DNA from 3 places in the Kluyvera fluvialis genome. Region 1 is predicted to be linked to each of the others. Evidence: predicted binding sites of a transcription regulator. Region 1 holds the regulator's gene; each other region holds the start of a gene.
The links. The regulator ArgR, encoded in region 1, controls arginine synthesis, uptake and breakdown. The targets are predictions, from matches to a motif close to ANTGAATAAAAATACANT.
Positions count from the first base shown of each region.

Region 2: a site for ArgR is predicted at 2,649-2,666, ahead of argA (amino-acid N-acetyltransferase). Genes of this name have one in related genera too.
Region 3: a site for ArgR is predicted at 2,629-2,646, ahead of argC (N-acetyl-gamma-glutamyl-phosphate reductase). Genes of this name have one in related genera too.

Region 1 covers NZ_AP046142.1:515,648-520,643, forward strand. Annotated here, with positions in the region: gene yhcN-B (DUF1471 family stress response protein YhcN-B) at 49-315, opposite strand; gene yhcN (peroxide/acid stress response protein YhcN) at 427-690, opposite strand; gene argR (transcriptional regulator ArgR) at 1,064-1,534, opposite strand; gene mdh (malate dehydrogenase) at 2,168-3,106, shown strand; gene degS (outer membrane-stress sensor serine endopeptidase DegS) at 3,162-4,229, opposite strand; gene degQ (serine endoprotease DegQ) at 4,388-4,996, opposite strand, start outside.
Region 2 covers NZ_AP046142.1:992,387-997,382, reverse strand. Annotated here, with positions in the region: gene AC6I4B_RS04790 (L-threonine kinase) at 1-127, shown strand, start outside; gene cobD (threonine-phosphate decarboxylase CobD) at 112-1,188, opposite strand; gene amiC (N-acetylmuramoyl-L-alanine amidase AmiC) at 1,195-2,445, opposite strand; gene argA (amino-acid N-acetyltransferase) at 2,701-4,032, shown strand; gene recD (exodeoxyribonuclease V subunit alpha) at 4,228-4,996, opposite strand, start outside.
Region 3 covers NZ_AP046142.1:4,785,118-4,790,113, forward strand. Annotated here, with positions in the region: gene argH (argininosuccinate lyase) at 1-682, opposite strand, end outside; gene argB (acetylglutamate kinase) at 750-1,523, opposite strand; gene argC (N-acetyl-gamma-glutamyl-phosphate reductase) at 1,536-2,540, opposite strand; gene argE (acetylornithine deacetylase) at 2,694-3,845, shown strand; gene ppc (phosphoenolpyruvate carboxylase) at 4,143-4,996, shown strand, end outside.

The DNA.
Region 1 (4,996 bases):
GCCCTCGCGTAAGGGCGAGGGCAAGTCGTCGGACAAGACGACGAGGGTTTATTTGTACAGTTCAGCCGTTGCGTGCCAATGGTCGCCGGTACGCGCTTCAATGATGCGGTAGCTGCTGGCACCTTCTTTTTCTGCTTTTGCGGCTAACTGACTGCTCATATCCATTGGGGCACTGCCGATTTGAGAGACAGAGATAGTGCCCATGGGTTGCAGGTTCTGCGCCTGGTCGGCGGTGACTTGATGTACTGCGGCGCTTGCGCCGAAAGAGAGTACGGATGCCAGACCAAGGGATGCGATAATCATTGCGCTTTTCATATTTTTTACTCCTCACCTTATTTTTCAGCGGTGAGAGGATATGTTTTCTAATTCCTGAGACCGCTGTGGTAATTCATTTTTTTTTACTGCCGACGTATTGCTTCACACGACTTATTTGTACAGTTCAGCCGTTGCGTGCCAGTGGTCACCAGTACGTGCTTCAATCACACGATATGACGACGCACCTTGTTCTTCCGCTTTCTTGTTCAGCATTTCATGCATATCCATTGGGGACGAACCCACGGAGCCAACAGATACAGTGCCGATAGGCTGACGGTTTTGCGCTTGAGCGCTGTTGATAGAATCTGCGGCGAACGCACCAAATGAGATAACGGACAGGATGCTCAGAGCGGCAACAGTTGTTTTGATTTTCATGATACTCACCTCGTCGAATTTTTTTGAAGGGCCTTTGTTTTGTGACCCTCATCACGAAATTAAGTATACACTAATCACATAAAATATTAATACCTAACTAATGGTTTCGTGTGTAATTACATGTCAAGAATCGTCATTTTTAGAACAAATACGTATAAAAAATCACATAATCTGGCTAAGTATTCGGCTAATAATGCGTAAAATCAAAAAGATAGATGAATTTGATATTTTGTGCGCTTAAGACAGGATATATTCACTGAATATATGTATTTGGCTGAAAAATCGCACTAAATGCTAACGAAGCGGTAGTTGAAGCTGCGGGAATGATGGGGAAGGGCAGACTCCTCTGGAAGCCCAGAGGAGAAAAGAGGGGTTACAGTTCTTGTTCGAACAGAACCTGAATAGCCTCGTAGAGATCTTTAACCGTGAACCCTCGCGCTGGGGTGGTGAAGATGGTGTCATCACCAGCAATGCTGCCGAGGATACCTTCCGCTTTGCCCAGTGAGTCCAGCAGGCGGGCTATCAACTGTGCGGCCCCTGGGCTGGTATGGATAACGACAACGGCATCGTTATAGTCAATATCCAGCACCAGATTCTTCAGCGGGCTGCTGGTTGTCGGAACGCCAAGCTCTGCGGGCAGGCAATAAACCATCTCCATTTTGGCATTGCGTGTACGCACAGCGCCAAACTTCGTCAGCATACGAGAAATCTTGGATTGGTTGATATTATCGAAGCCTTCTTCTTGCAAGGCCTGAACAATTTCGCCCTGAGAGCTAAATTTTTCTTCCTTCAGCAACGCTTTAAAGGCTTTAACTAATTCTTCTTGTTTAGTTGGACTTCGCATATGTCACCTGGTTATAGGGGTGAAATTAACATTATTATGCATATAGGTGATTATTCTATGCAAAATAATTTATCCCAAAAGACTGGGCCAAATAGAGAAAGGCAAGATTTTATCAAAATTTAGACCTAAGAAACATGTCTATGTCACGGGATCTAAATAAGTTAAAAGTAAATGAAATGTTATTGAATTGATGTTGTTTTATACAACATGCTGACTATATTGTAATCGATAGTTGATGAAAATTTGGTTTCGTAGATATACACATCATCTTTCAAGCGGCTTCTGTGTTGGCTGCACTTGCTGACACGAACCTGAATGATTTTGTGTGTATGCCCGTCATACTTCGAGTTGCTTGGGTGTTGGCTGTTTTCACTCACCCCCTGGGGTTTCGCTCAGTCACCGCCTACAAGCAACTCAAATTATTTTGGGTATAGATCTTTTTTCGGGAGTTGTGCGGAGACCGTCAGCAATGCTGTTGGATAGTCTGCATGCTGTAATGCATTACTATTGTAATTATTTACCCAGTGAATTAAGGTCGCCGCAATGGAGTCGCAAAGGGTATCTCCTGCGTTGGTAATGCGGTCCACAGCAGGTTATTACCTGAATGTCATTAACCATAATAAGGAGTTTAGGATGAAAGTCGCAGTCCTTGGTGCCGCCGGCGGTATTGGCCAGGCACTTGCCCTACTACTAAAGACCCAACTGCCTTCTGGTTCAGAACTCTCTCTCTATGATATTGCCCCCGTCACGCCTGGCGTGGCCGTAGATCTTAGCCATATCCCGACGGATGTTAAAATCAAAGGGTTCTGCGGTGAAGATGCCACACCTGCGCTGGAAGGGGCTGATGTTGTGCTGATTTCTGCCGGGGTTGCGCGTAAGCCCGGGATGGATCGCTCCGATCTCTTTAATGTTAATGCCGGGATTGTGAAAAACCTGGTACAACAAATTGCTAAAACTGCGCCGAAAGCCTGCATTGGTATTATTACCAATCCGGTTAACACCACCGTGGCGATTGCCGCCGAGGTGCTGAAAAAAGCGGGCGTGTACGACAAAAATAAACTGTTCGGCGTCACCACGCTGGATATTATCCGCTCCAATACGTTTGTCGCTGAGCTTAAAAGCAAAAACTGTGGCGATATTGAAGTACCGGTGATTGGCGGCCACTCTGGCGTCACGATTCTGCCTTTATTATCACAAATCCCTGGCGTGAGTTTCTCCTCTCAGGAAGTGAATGATTTAACCAAACGCATCCAGAACGCGGGTACTGAAGTGGTGGAAGCGAAGGCGGGTGGCGGGTCGGCAACGCTGTCGATGGGCCAGGCGGCTGCACGCTTTGGTCTGTCGCTGGTTCGCGCGTTACAGGGCGAGAAAGGCGTTGTTGAGTGCGCGTATGTTGAAGGCGACGGCGAATACGCCCGTTTCTTCTCACAGCCGCTGCTGTTGGGTAAAAATGGCATTGAAGAGCGCCGCGCTATTGGCACGCTGAGCGCCTATGAACAACAGGCGTTAGAAGGGATGCTGGAGACGCTGAGAAAAGATATTCAGCTCGGCGAAGAGTTCATCAATAAATAAGGCTAAGGCCTTAATGTCACAAAGGGGCCATTGGCCCCTTTGCTATTTGTGTGGCTTAGTTTGACGCCGGATATTCCTGAATCGTTACCTGCATCGTGAGTTTTTTGTCATCACGCATTACGACCACCGGGATAACCGAACCAGGACGAATTTCCGCCACCTGATCCATGGTTTCCAGCGCCGAGATGGCGGGTTTGCCATTGACCGAAATAATCACGTCATTGGTCTGAAGACCGGCCTGCGCCGCTGGGCCGTCAGGCGCAACCTCGTTAACCACAATGCCTTGCAGCTGGTCGATACCACCACTCTGCGAGTGGATTGGCGCAATTTCTCGTCCACTGATACCGATAAAGCCACGAATAACGCGCCCGTCGCGAATTAGCTTATCCATAATTTTGGTTGCCAACTGGAACGGAATCGCAAAGCTCAGCCCTTCAGGCGTCTCGCCATCGTTGCTCTTATCAAAAGATAGCGTGTTGATGCCCATCAGCTCGCCCAGCGAGTTCACCAGCGCGCCGCCGGAGTTACCGTGGTTAATCGAGGCGTCAGTTTGCAGGAAATTCTGGCGACCACTTGGGTTCAGGCCGATGCGCCCGGTGGCGCTGATAATCCCCTGAGTAATGGTCTGCCCGAGGTTGTATGGATTACCAATCGCCAGAACGACGTCGCCAATATGCGGCACGCGGCTTGGGTTAATTGGGATAACCGGCAGGCCGCCGGTGGCGCTAATCTTCAGTACCGCCAGATCGGTCAGGCTATCAGAGCCGACTAACAGCGCTTCAAACACACGGCCATCTTGCAGCGCGACAATAATTTGGTCGGCATTATTGATAACGTGTTTATTGGTAATGATATAGCCGCGCTCGTCCATGATAACGCCTGAACCGAGCGTTTTAATCTCAAGCTGATTGTTGCTGCTACTGTTCAAGCTGCGGTTGTAAACGTTAACTACCGCAGGCGCAGCGCGGCGCACCGCCGGATTATAGCTGGCGTGAGTCTCATCCGTGCTATTAAAGCGCGGCGTAGATAATGGATTCCACTGGCGTAAAGAGGGGACGGTAGCAATCAATATGCCGCCGACCAGTAAACCCAGTGCGACCGAACGTAAGAGCTTTAGAAGCATGATACAGGCATCGTTGATAAGGAAACTGCGGGAAGCATACCACGAGTCAAGCGGACATATACATGCCGCGTTCTCGTTGATAGCGCGCGCGGACTAATGGTGTTGTTGGGGGGATTCATGAGAGACATCCCCGTCTCTCATGAATTGAACTTCGCGGCTTAACGCAGAAGCAGGTAAATGCTCTCGCCACCGCGCATGACGTTAAGCGCAATCACCGCCGGTTTGGCTTCCAGCACTTTACGCAGATCGGCAATAGACGGCGTTGGCTGGCGGTTAATCCCGATGATCACATCATCTTGATGCAGGCCAATTTGCGCCGCAGGGCTGCCTTTCTCAATGCTGGAAATCACCACGCCTTTACCGCCCGCTTTGGTTTGCCCATCGCTCAGCGTTGCGCCTTCCAGCGCCGGGATAATCAACTGAGCGCTGGCGGTAGACGAGGTGCTCTTATCCAGCGTGACTTCCACTTCCTGCGGTTTGCCGTCGCGCAGCAGGCCGAGCTTAACCTTCGAGCCGGGTTCGGTGGTTGCAATACGTGAACGCAGCTCGGCAAAGCTGTTGAGCGGTTTACCGTTCAGGCTAGTTATCACATCGCCGGACTTAATGCCCGCCTTTGCCGAGCCGGAACCCGGCAGCACTTCGCTAACAAACGCCCCGCGCTGTACGTTGAGATTAAATGCTTTGGCGATATCCGCGCTCATCTCCATGCCACGAATACCCAACAGACCACGCTTAATTTCACCAAACTGGATCAGTTGCTGTGCCAG
Region 2 (4,996 bases), 480 kb from region 1:
GCTCGACCGCCGCCGTCATGATGTGGAATATGTAAAGTGGGCGCTGGCGCAGCAAAGATTGACCGACCACTGGCCGAAACAACACTTGCTGAGCCACGTGGCCGGTGGGGTTCAGCTCAGCACCTGATGCAGCGCCGCCAGCAGTTGCTGGTTTTCCCTTTCGCTACGAATCGCCACGCGGAAGTAGCGGGCATCTAACCCTGGATAGTTGGCGCAGCTACGGATAAGAATATGTTTTTGCAGCAGCGCGTATTGCAGATCGATCCCCGGTTTTTCGCAGCGCAAAAACAGATAGTTCGCCTGCCCCGGATACACCGTCAGCCCGTCGATTTGACACAATGCCTGATAAAAACGCTGCCCTTCGTGCGCCAGCCACTGCCATGTCGCCTGTTGATAAGCGCTATCGTTGAGGATCACCTCGCCCGCCAGCGCGGCAAAGGCATTAATTGACCACGGCATTTGCCGCTGGCGCAGCCGCGCGAGCATCGGCTCGTCGCTGTTGAGCACATACCCCAGACGCAGGCCAGGAATTGCATAAAACTTGGTGAGTGAGCGCAGTACCCAGACATGCGGATTTTGCGCCAGCAGCGGGATAAACCCCTGCTCGCCAGCAATAAAATCGATAAAGGCTTCATCGAGGATCAGCGCAATCCCCAGCGTTCGGCAACGCTCGGCAATCGCCGCCAGCAATGCGTGTGACGGGAGCAGACCCGTCGGGTTATTCGGCGTACACAAAAACAGGCAATCAAGATTAGCGGTTAGCGCGGGAAGAATACGTTCGGTCAGTTGCCAGCCGTCTTCTTCACGCAAGGCGAAGGGGGTTATCTGGCAGTCGATTGTCTCCAGCGCCCGACGATACTCCGCAAACCCCGGCGCGACCACCATGGCATGACGCGGCTTCAAGCCGTGAACGAGGGTGAAAATCGACTCTGTTTCACCGTTGCCCGCCAGCACCCACGAGGCCGGAACGCCGTGATGCGCCGCCAGCGCCTGATGCAACTGTTGGTATTCGACATCAGGGTAACGCTCGGCGAGGGAAAGCCCGGCGATAATCGCCTGTTTCAGGCTTTCGGGCATCCCGAGCGGGTTAATATTGGCGCTGAAATCCAGCAATTGGTCAGCCGCAATGCCCAGCAATGCGGCGGCTTCACGGGTGTTGCCGCCGTGAACGCTCTTTAAACGCGACACCTTAAATTACCCGCGTCGCGCAAGCGTTGCGCCGTCAGCAAAATAGGCTTTAATCCCGGCAAGAATAGACTCGGCCACTTCCTGCTGGAAGGTGGCAGTCCTGAGCTTGCGCTCCTCCTCAACGTTACTGATGAATGCCGTTTCGACGAGGATCGACGGGATATCCGGTGCTTTCAGTACCGCAAAGCCCGCCTGTTCTACCTGATTTTTATGCAGTTTGTTCACCTGACCGAGCTTTTTCAAAACCGCTTTGCCGAATTTCAGGCTGTCGTTAATGGTCAGCGACTGCACCATATCAAACATGGTGTGGTCAACGTAGCGATCACCGCTTTTGCTCACCCCCCCCACTAAGTCGGCGGCGTTCTGGGTCTTCGCGAGGTATTTTGCCGCCGTACTGGTGGCCCCTTTGGTTGACAGCGCAAACACCGATGAGCCGCGCGGCTGGCGGCTGGTAAAGGCATCCGCATGGATAGAAACAAACAGGTCGGCGCGCTGCTTTTGCGCCTTCGCCACCCGCACCTGGAGCGGAATAAAGATATCTTCGTTACGCGTCATGTAGGCTTTCATATTGCCCTCTTTCTCAATCAGCGCACGTAAGCGGCGGGCAATTTGCAGCACCACGTCTTTCTCACGTGTTTTATGCAGCCCCACCGCACCGGAGTCTTCACCGCCGTGTCCGGGGTCGAGCATAATGACGATAGGCCGGTCACGCCCGGCTTTACCCGGCTGTGGGCCGCTCTGAGCTGGCGGAACCTGCTTTTCAAGATCGCCCTTGTTGTACTCCTCCAGCAGTGCCAGCAGCGGGTCTTGCTCCTCTTTGCTGCTTGCCGGATAGAGATCCATCACCAGACGTTCTTTAAAACCAGCAAACGGCGCCAGCGCGAAGAGCTGTGGTTTGACATCCTGTTTTAGCTCAAACACCATGCGCACCGTTTGCGGGTCAAACTGCCCCACACGCGCCGATTTGATAAATGGGTCATCCTGGCGAATCTGCGCGCCCATGCCTTTCAGCACCGAATTAAGATTCACACCTTCAATATCAACCACCAGGCGGTCTGGGTTGCTTAACGCAAACTGTCGATATTTGAGTACACGGTTGGACTCTACCGTAACGCGCGTGTAGCTAGACGCAGGCCAGATGCGCACGGCCACCACCTGACTAACGGCGGCTAGACCAACCTGACTCACACTTAGTAACCACATCGCGCCCGCCCCTTGTAACAGGCGACGACGACTCAAAGACCGACTTCCCGACATGCTCTATCCCAGGCAAAAAAATGACAGATTCCAAACAACACTCAAAGGACGACGAGTATACGCATAATACGATTGACCGAAAACTCTAACCAAAGGCGCAGAAACTGTCATCTATAAAAGGGTAAACATTCGTAGGATCAGCGAAATTGAGCGTTCTATTTTTCCTTATTCCAGGCAAATTCCGGCTTGCGTTCCGGCCAAAAACAGAATAAAAATACACTTATTACGAATAATAATTCATTGAGGGGTTGTGCTGTGGTGAAGGAACGTAAGACCGAATTGGTTGAGGGGTTTCGTCATTCTGTCCCCTATATTAACGCCCACCGGGGAAAGACGTTTGTCATCATGCTGGGCGGCGAAGCTATCGAGCATGATAACTTTTCTAGCATTGTCAATGATATAGGCCTTCTTCACAGCCTAGGCATTCGCCTGGTGCTGGTGTATGGCGCGCGCCCGCAAATCGACGCCAATCTGGCCGCACATCATCATGAGCCTTCGTATCATAAGCATATTCGCGTGACCGACACCAAAACCTTAGAACTGGTTAAGCAAGCAGCAGGGCTGTTACAGCTCGATATCACCGCTCGGCTGTCGATGAGCCTCAACAATACCCCGCTGCAAGGAGCGCACATTAACGTGGTGAGCGGTAACTTTATTATCGCCCAGCCGTTGGGCGTTGATGACGGTATCGACTACTGCCACAGCGGGCGTATTCGCCGTATTGATGAAGAAGCGATTCATCGTCAGCTCGACAGCGGTGCGATAGTGCTGATGGGGCCGGTTGCCGTTTCCGTTACCGGTGAGAGCTTCAACTTGACCTCAGAGGAGATTGCCACCCAGTTGGCTATTAAACTGAAGGCCGAGAAGATGATTGGTTTTTGCTCCTCACAAGGGGTTTACAACGACGCGGGTGAGATTATCTCTGAGCTGTTTCCTAACGAAGCGCAAGCGCGTATTGAAGAGTTGGAGCAGGAAGGCGATTACCTTTCCGGCACGGCTCGCTTCCTGCGCGGTGCGGTGAAGGCTTGCCGCAGCGGTGTTCGTCGCAGCCACCTGATAAGTTATCAGGAAGACGGCGCGCTGCTACAAGAGCTGTTCTCACGTGATGGTATCGGGACACAGATTGTGATGGAGAGCGCCGAACAAATTCGCCGCGCCACCATCAATGATATCGGCGGGATTTTGGATCTGATTGCCCCGTTAGAGCAGCAAGGGATTTTGGTGCGTCGTTCGCGTGAGCAACTGGAGATGGAGATCGACAAATTCACGATTATTCAGCGTGATAACACGACCATCGCCTGTGCGGCGCTGTACCCGTTCCCGGAAGAAAAAATTGGCGAGATGGCCTGCGTAGCGGTACACCCGGACTACCGTAGCTCGTCGCGCGGCGAAGTGCTGTTGCAACGCATTGCCACCCAGGCCAAGCAGATGGGGTTAAACCATTTGTTCGTGCTCACCACCCGCAGTATTCATTGGTTCCAGGAGCGCGGTTTTAAACCGGTGGACGTTGATCTGCTGCCAGAAAGCAAAAAGCAGCTCTACAACTACCAGCGCCGCTCCAAAGTGCTGATGACCGACCTGGCGTAAATAATATCCATGCAAATTGCCGGATGGCGGCGTAAACGCCTTATCCGGCCTACAAATTCGCACACCGTAGGCCTGATAAGCGCAGCGCCATCAGGCATTGTGCCACCCATTTCCGGATGGCGGCGTGAACGCCTTATCCGGCCTACAAGTTCGCACACCGTAGCGCCATCAGGCAAAGCGTTAAACACCTGGCTATTACGCCATTTCGGCAAAAATGGCGGCCAGGCCGCTGCGTCGTTCGGTTCGTGTGGCGATGGCTTGCGCTAACAGATGTTCATCGGCATACATCGACAAACGCGATTTCGCGCGGGTAATTGCCGTGTAGATCAATTCACGGCTCACCACCGGCACATTTTGCGTCGGCAACACCAGCGCGGCATGGGCAAACTCTGACCCCTGCGATTTATGCACGGTCATTGCCCATGCGGTGTCGTGCTCTGGTAAACGGCTTGGCAGAATCGGTTTCACCGTGCCGTCCGGCATCGGGAACCAAACGCGCAGGCTACCTTCACGCTCTAACGCCACGCCGATATCACCGTTAAACAGCCCCAACGCGCTGTCGTTGCGGGTGATCATCACCGGGCGACCGTCATACCAACGCGAGTGACGCGGTAGTGTAATCTGCCGGTGACGCGCCAGCAGCAGCTCAAACTGCTGATTCAGCCCGCTTACGCCCCACGGCCCTTCTCGCAGCGCGCACAGCAGTTGATATTCACCAAAGGCTTCCAGCACCACGGCGGGGTCAGCCTGTTCGCGCAGAAGCTGTAAATAATGACCATAGCCCGCGCGCGCATCGTCCAGCATGGCGGCGTAGTCGTCGGTCGAGCGCAGCGGCTTACAGTCGATATCGCTAAAACCACGGGCAAAAACGTCGCTCACGCCTTTTTTATCGCCCCGATTCACCGCCGCCGCCAGTTGTCCGATACCGGAGTCACTGCCAAAACGGTAGCTGGTGCGCAGCAGG
Region 3 (4,996 bases), 700 kb from region 1:
TGTCCAGGCTGTTGCGTGTTGCTGAAGCAAAGCCCAACCAACCCGCCAGTTGTTCACGGTCGATTTCATAGGCGGTTCCCGCCAGCGCACCGCAGCCCAGCGGGCTGACATCAAGGCGCTTTAACGTATCCTGAAGGCGGCTTTCATCACGCGCCAGCATCTCAACGTATGCCAGACACCAGTGAGCAAAAGTGACCGGCTGCGCGCGTTGCAGGTGGGTATAACCCGGCATTACTGCATCCTGATTCGCCTTTGCGGTCGCGACCAGCGCGCTTTGCAACTGATGGTTTGCCGCCAGCAGTTCTGCCACGGTGTCTTTGCACCACAGCTTGAGGTCAGTGGCGACCTGGTCGTTACGGCTACGTCCGGTGTGCAGTTTCTTGCCCAGTTGGCCAACTTTATCGATAAGTTTGCCTTCAACCCAGCTATGAATGTCTTCAGCATCGCTGTCGAGAATTTGCTGCGGATTAGCGCGAACCTCTTCCAGCAACACGCTCAGCGCCTGTTCGAGCTGAATCTGTTCTTCTGCGGTCAGTACGCCAACGGTTACCAGCGCTTTAGACCAGGCGACCGAGCCAATGATATCCTGCTCCGCCAAGCGATAGTCAAAACGTAAAGAGTCGTTGAACTGTTTGAACCGCTGATCCGCTGCCTGAGTAAAACGCCCGCCCCAAAGTGCCATAACATGCTTCCTTAAATTCTTCGATTTCACTGCCGGATAGCGCTGCGCTTATCCGGCACATAAAAAGTTAAGCCAGAATACGTGTGCCAATCGGCGTGCCATTAAACAGCGCCGGTAACTGCTCGGCATGACGCCAGGAGGCGATATCGACCGGGCGTCCGAGTGCGCGCGCGGCATCCAGCGCAGCATTCACTTTCACAATCATGCCATCGGTAATAATGCCCTGGTCAATCAGTTGCTCGGCTTTCGCCGCCGTCATTTCAGCAATGCGCTGGCCTTTACCATCCAGAATACCGCTCACGTCAGAGAGCAGAATTAAATCCGCGCCCAGCGTTGCCGCCAGCGCCGTCGCCGCCTGGTCGGCGTTGACGTTCATCAGTTGCCCTTCAGCGGTCACACCAATCGAGCTAACAACAGGCAGGAAACCGCCTTCCAGCAGCAGATTAATCAGTTTCGGCGAACCTGGCTGCGCCAGCCCCACGTGTCCGAGATCTTCATCAAGCTGAGTAATGCTCACGCTGTCGCCATCACCGAGGTACAGGCCAACAGACGCAATATCATGTTTTTTCGCCCACGCCAGCAGGGTTTTGTTAGCCGTACCCGCCAGCGCGCCGGTAATAATGTCGATTTGGTCAGCAGGCGTGACCCGCAGGCCTTCTTTCTTTTTCACCGGCAGGTTGAGCTTCTTCATCAGCTCATCAACCACGCAACCGCCGCCGTGGACAATCACCAGCGGGCGTTGATGCGACTCGCGGTAATTTACCAGCGCGGTAAACAGGCGCTCCAACGCTTCTTCGCTATCGAGTAACACGCCGCCCAATTTGATAATTAATGGATTCATCGTCACCACACCTTAAATAAGAGACTGCGTCTCAGCGAAGCCGAAACGGATATTGGCGCACTGCACAGCCTGCGCGGCGGCGCCTTTCAATAAATTGTCTTCAGTTGCCACCACAATCAGGTGCTCGCCCTGAACAGCAAAACCGATATCGCAAAATGGCAACCCAACCACATTTTTCAGCGCCGGAACGCCTTTGTCGTATAAACGCACCAGCGGTTTATTGCCGTAGGCCTGTTGCAGCGTCTGCGACACTTGCTCATGGCTCACACCCGGTTTCAGGCGGCAGGTGATGGTTTCCAGAATACCGCGCGGGAAGTTGCCCAAATGCGGGGTAAAGATAACGTCTGCGCCCAGATGGCTGGCGATTTCCGGCTGATGGCGATGCGTGAACACACCGTAAGGTTGCAGGCTCACTTCGCAAAAACTATTGGAAATAGCCGCTTTACGCCCCGCGCCGCTCACGCCACTGGTGGCGTTGATCACCGGCCACTGGCTGAGATCCAAGAGATCGGCCTCAATCAGCGGTTTTAACGACAACTGCGCCGCCGTTGGGTAGCACCCCGGAACAGCAATCAGATTCGCCTCTTTCAGCACATCCGCGCTCCACTCGGCAAGGCCGTACACCGCCTGCGCCAGTAGATCAGGATGCTGATGAGTAAAACCGTAGTATTTTTCGTAGAACGCGCCGTCATTAACACGGAACGCCCCGGAAAGATCGAACACCACGCAGCCCGCCGCGAGGAATTGCGGGGCCAGATCGTGACTCACTTCATGGGCGGTGGCGAGAAACACCACATCAACGCCCGCACTGAATTCGCTGATATCGGACATCGGTTGCAGCGGCAAATCGACGATGCCTTTTAGCTGCGGATGTAAATCGGAGATAAGCTTACCCGCATCATTGCTTTGCGCTGAGACGGTCAAAGCGGTTATGTTCATATGAGGATGGCGATTTACATAGGTCACAAGCTCTGCGCCAGCGTAACCGCTCGCGCCCACAATCAGCGTATTCAACATCGGGGCTGCTCACCTTCTTATGTCTGTTTTCCTGGCTAAGCGTCGTGACATAACCCTACCATTTGTGGGTTTTATTACGCCTAACGATAATGTATTTTTATTCACAAATACTGCATGAATATTGATACTATCATGACCCGAGGTGTGTCAACAATGAAAAACAATTTACCCCCATTTATCGAGATTTATCGCGCATTGATCGCCACACCGTCCATCAGCGCAACCGAAGAAGCGCTCGATCAAAGTAATGCGTCTTTAATCACTCTGCTGTCTGACTGGTTCGCCTCTTTGGGCTTTAATGTTGAGGTTCAACCCGTCCCCGGAACCCGCAATAAATTCAACCTGCTGGCCAGCATCGGCCAGGGTGCGGGCGGCCTACTGTTAGCCGGGCATACTGACACCGTCCCCTTCGACGACGGACGTTGGACGCGCGACCCTTTCACCCTCACCGAACACGACAACAAGCTGTACGGCCTGGGCACTGCCGACATGAAAGGTTTCTTCGCCTTTATTCTTGATGCTCTGCGTGATGTCGATGTGACGCAGTTGAAAAAGCCGCTCTACATTCTGGCGACGGCAGACGAAGAAACCAGCATGGCTGGCGCACGCTATTTTGCCGAGTCCACCGAGCTACGACCGAACTGCGCCATCATCGGCGAGCCAACCTCGCTGCAACCGGTGCGCGCCCACAAAGGCCATATGTCCAACGCCATCCGCGTACTGGGCCAGTCGGGCCACTCCAGCGATCCGGCGCGCGGGGTGAACGCAATAGAAATCATGCACGATGCGATTGGCCGCGTAATGCAACTGCGCGACTCGCTTAAAGAGCGCTACCACTACGAGGCGTTTACCGTGCCGTATCCCACGCTCAATCTGGGTAGCCTTCACGGCGGCGATGCCTCAAACCGCATCTGCGCCTGCTGCGAACTGCATATGGATATTCGCCCGCTACCGGGCATGACGCTAAACGATCTCAACGGTCTGCTGAATGAAGCACTGGAGCCGGTTAGCGCCCAATGGCCTGGACGCCTGACGATAAGCGAACTGCATCCGCCGATTCCAGGCTACGAATGCCCGCCGGATCACCCCCTGGTGGAAGTGGTCGAGAAATTGCTTGGCGCGCAAACCGAAGTCGTCAACTACTGTACCGAAGCGCCGTTTATTCAAACGCTCTGCCCGACACTGGTGCTTGGCCCCGGTTCTATCAATCAGGCCCACCAGCCGGATGAATATCTGGAAACCCGCTTTATTAAACCTACCCGCGAGCTAATCACCCAGGTTGTACATCATTTCTGCTGGCATTAACGCCAGCGGCGTTGCGTTTATTGAGCCAATACCTGGACAAATAAACGCAGCGCCACCCCGCGATTAATCCTCTTAATTCCCGTGCGCTTGCTCACATTTTCATAAGCATTACTTATCTGGGTGGATGCGAATTAACTTTCGTAAATTGCTGGCATTTATTCGTTTGCTGAAGCGATTTCGCAGCAATTGACGTCAGGTGTTTTACGTGGCTTTATAAAAGAGGTGTCTTTTATCCCTGCCCTTTCGTTCCAAAGGACGGGATATAACAAAATAAAATGAGATGGGGTATCTGGGTTAATGAACGAACAATATTCCGCGTTGCGTAGTAATGTCAGTATGCTCGGTAAAGTGCTAGGCGATACCATCAAGGATGCGCTTGGTGAAAACATTCTTGACCGTGTAGAAACAATCCGCAAATTGTCCAAATCGTCCCGTGCTGGCAATGAGGCTAATCGTCAGGAACTGCTGAGCACCTTGCAGAACCTCTCCAACGATGAATTGCTGCCCGTTGCCCGCGCATTCAGCCAATTTCTGAACCTGGCCAACACCGCCGAGCAGTACCACAGCATCTCGCCAAAAGGCGAAGCGGCGAGCAACCCAGAAGTGATTGCCCGCACCCTGCGCAAGCTCAAAAACCAACCCAATCTCAATGAAGCCACCATTAAACAGGCTGTTGAATCCCTGTCGCTGGAGCTGGTGCTGACCGCGCACCCGACCGAGATCACCCGTCGTACGCTTATCCACAAAATGGGTGAAATCAACAACTGCCTGAAACAGCTCGATAACTCTGATATTGCCGACTACGAACGCAACCAGGTGATGCGCCGTTTGCGCCAGTTGATTGCGCAGTCCTGGCATACCGATGAAATTCGTAAGCACCGCCCAAGCCCGGTTGATGAAGCCAAATGGGGCTTTGCGGTGGTAGAAAATAGCCTGTGGGAAGGCGTGCCGAACTATCTGCGCGAACTGAACGAACAGCTAGAAGAAAACCTCGGCTACAAACTGCCGGTAGATTTCGTCCCCGTGCGCTTCACCTCCTGGATGGGCGGCGACCGCGACGGCAACCCCAATGTCACCGCCGAAATCACCCGCCACGTGCTGCTATTAAGCCGCTGGAAAGCCACCGACCTGTTCCTGAAAGATATTCAGGT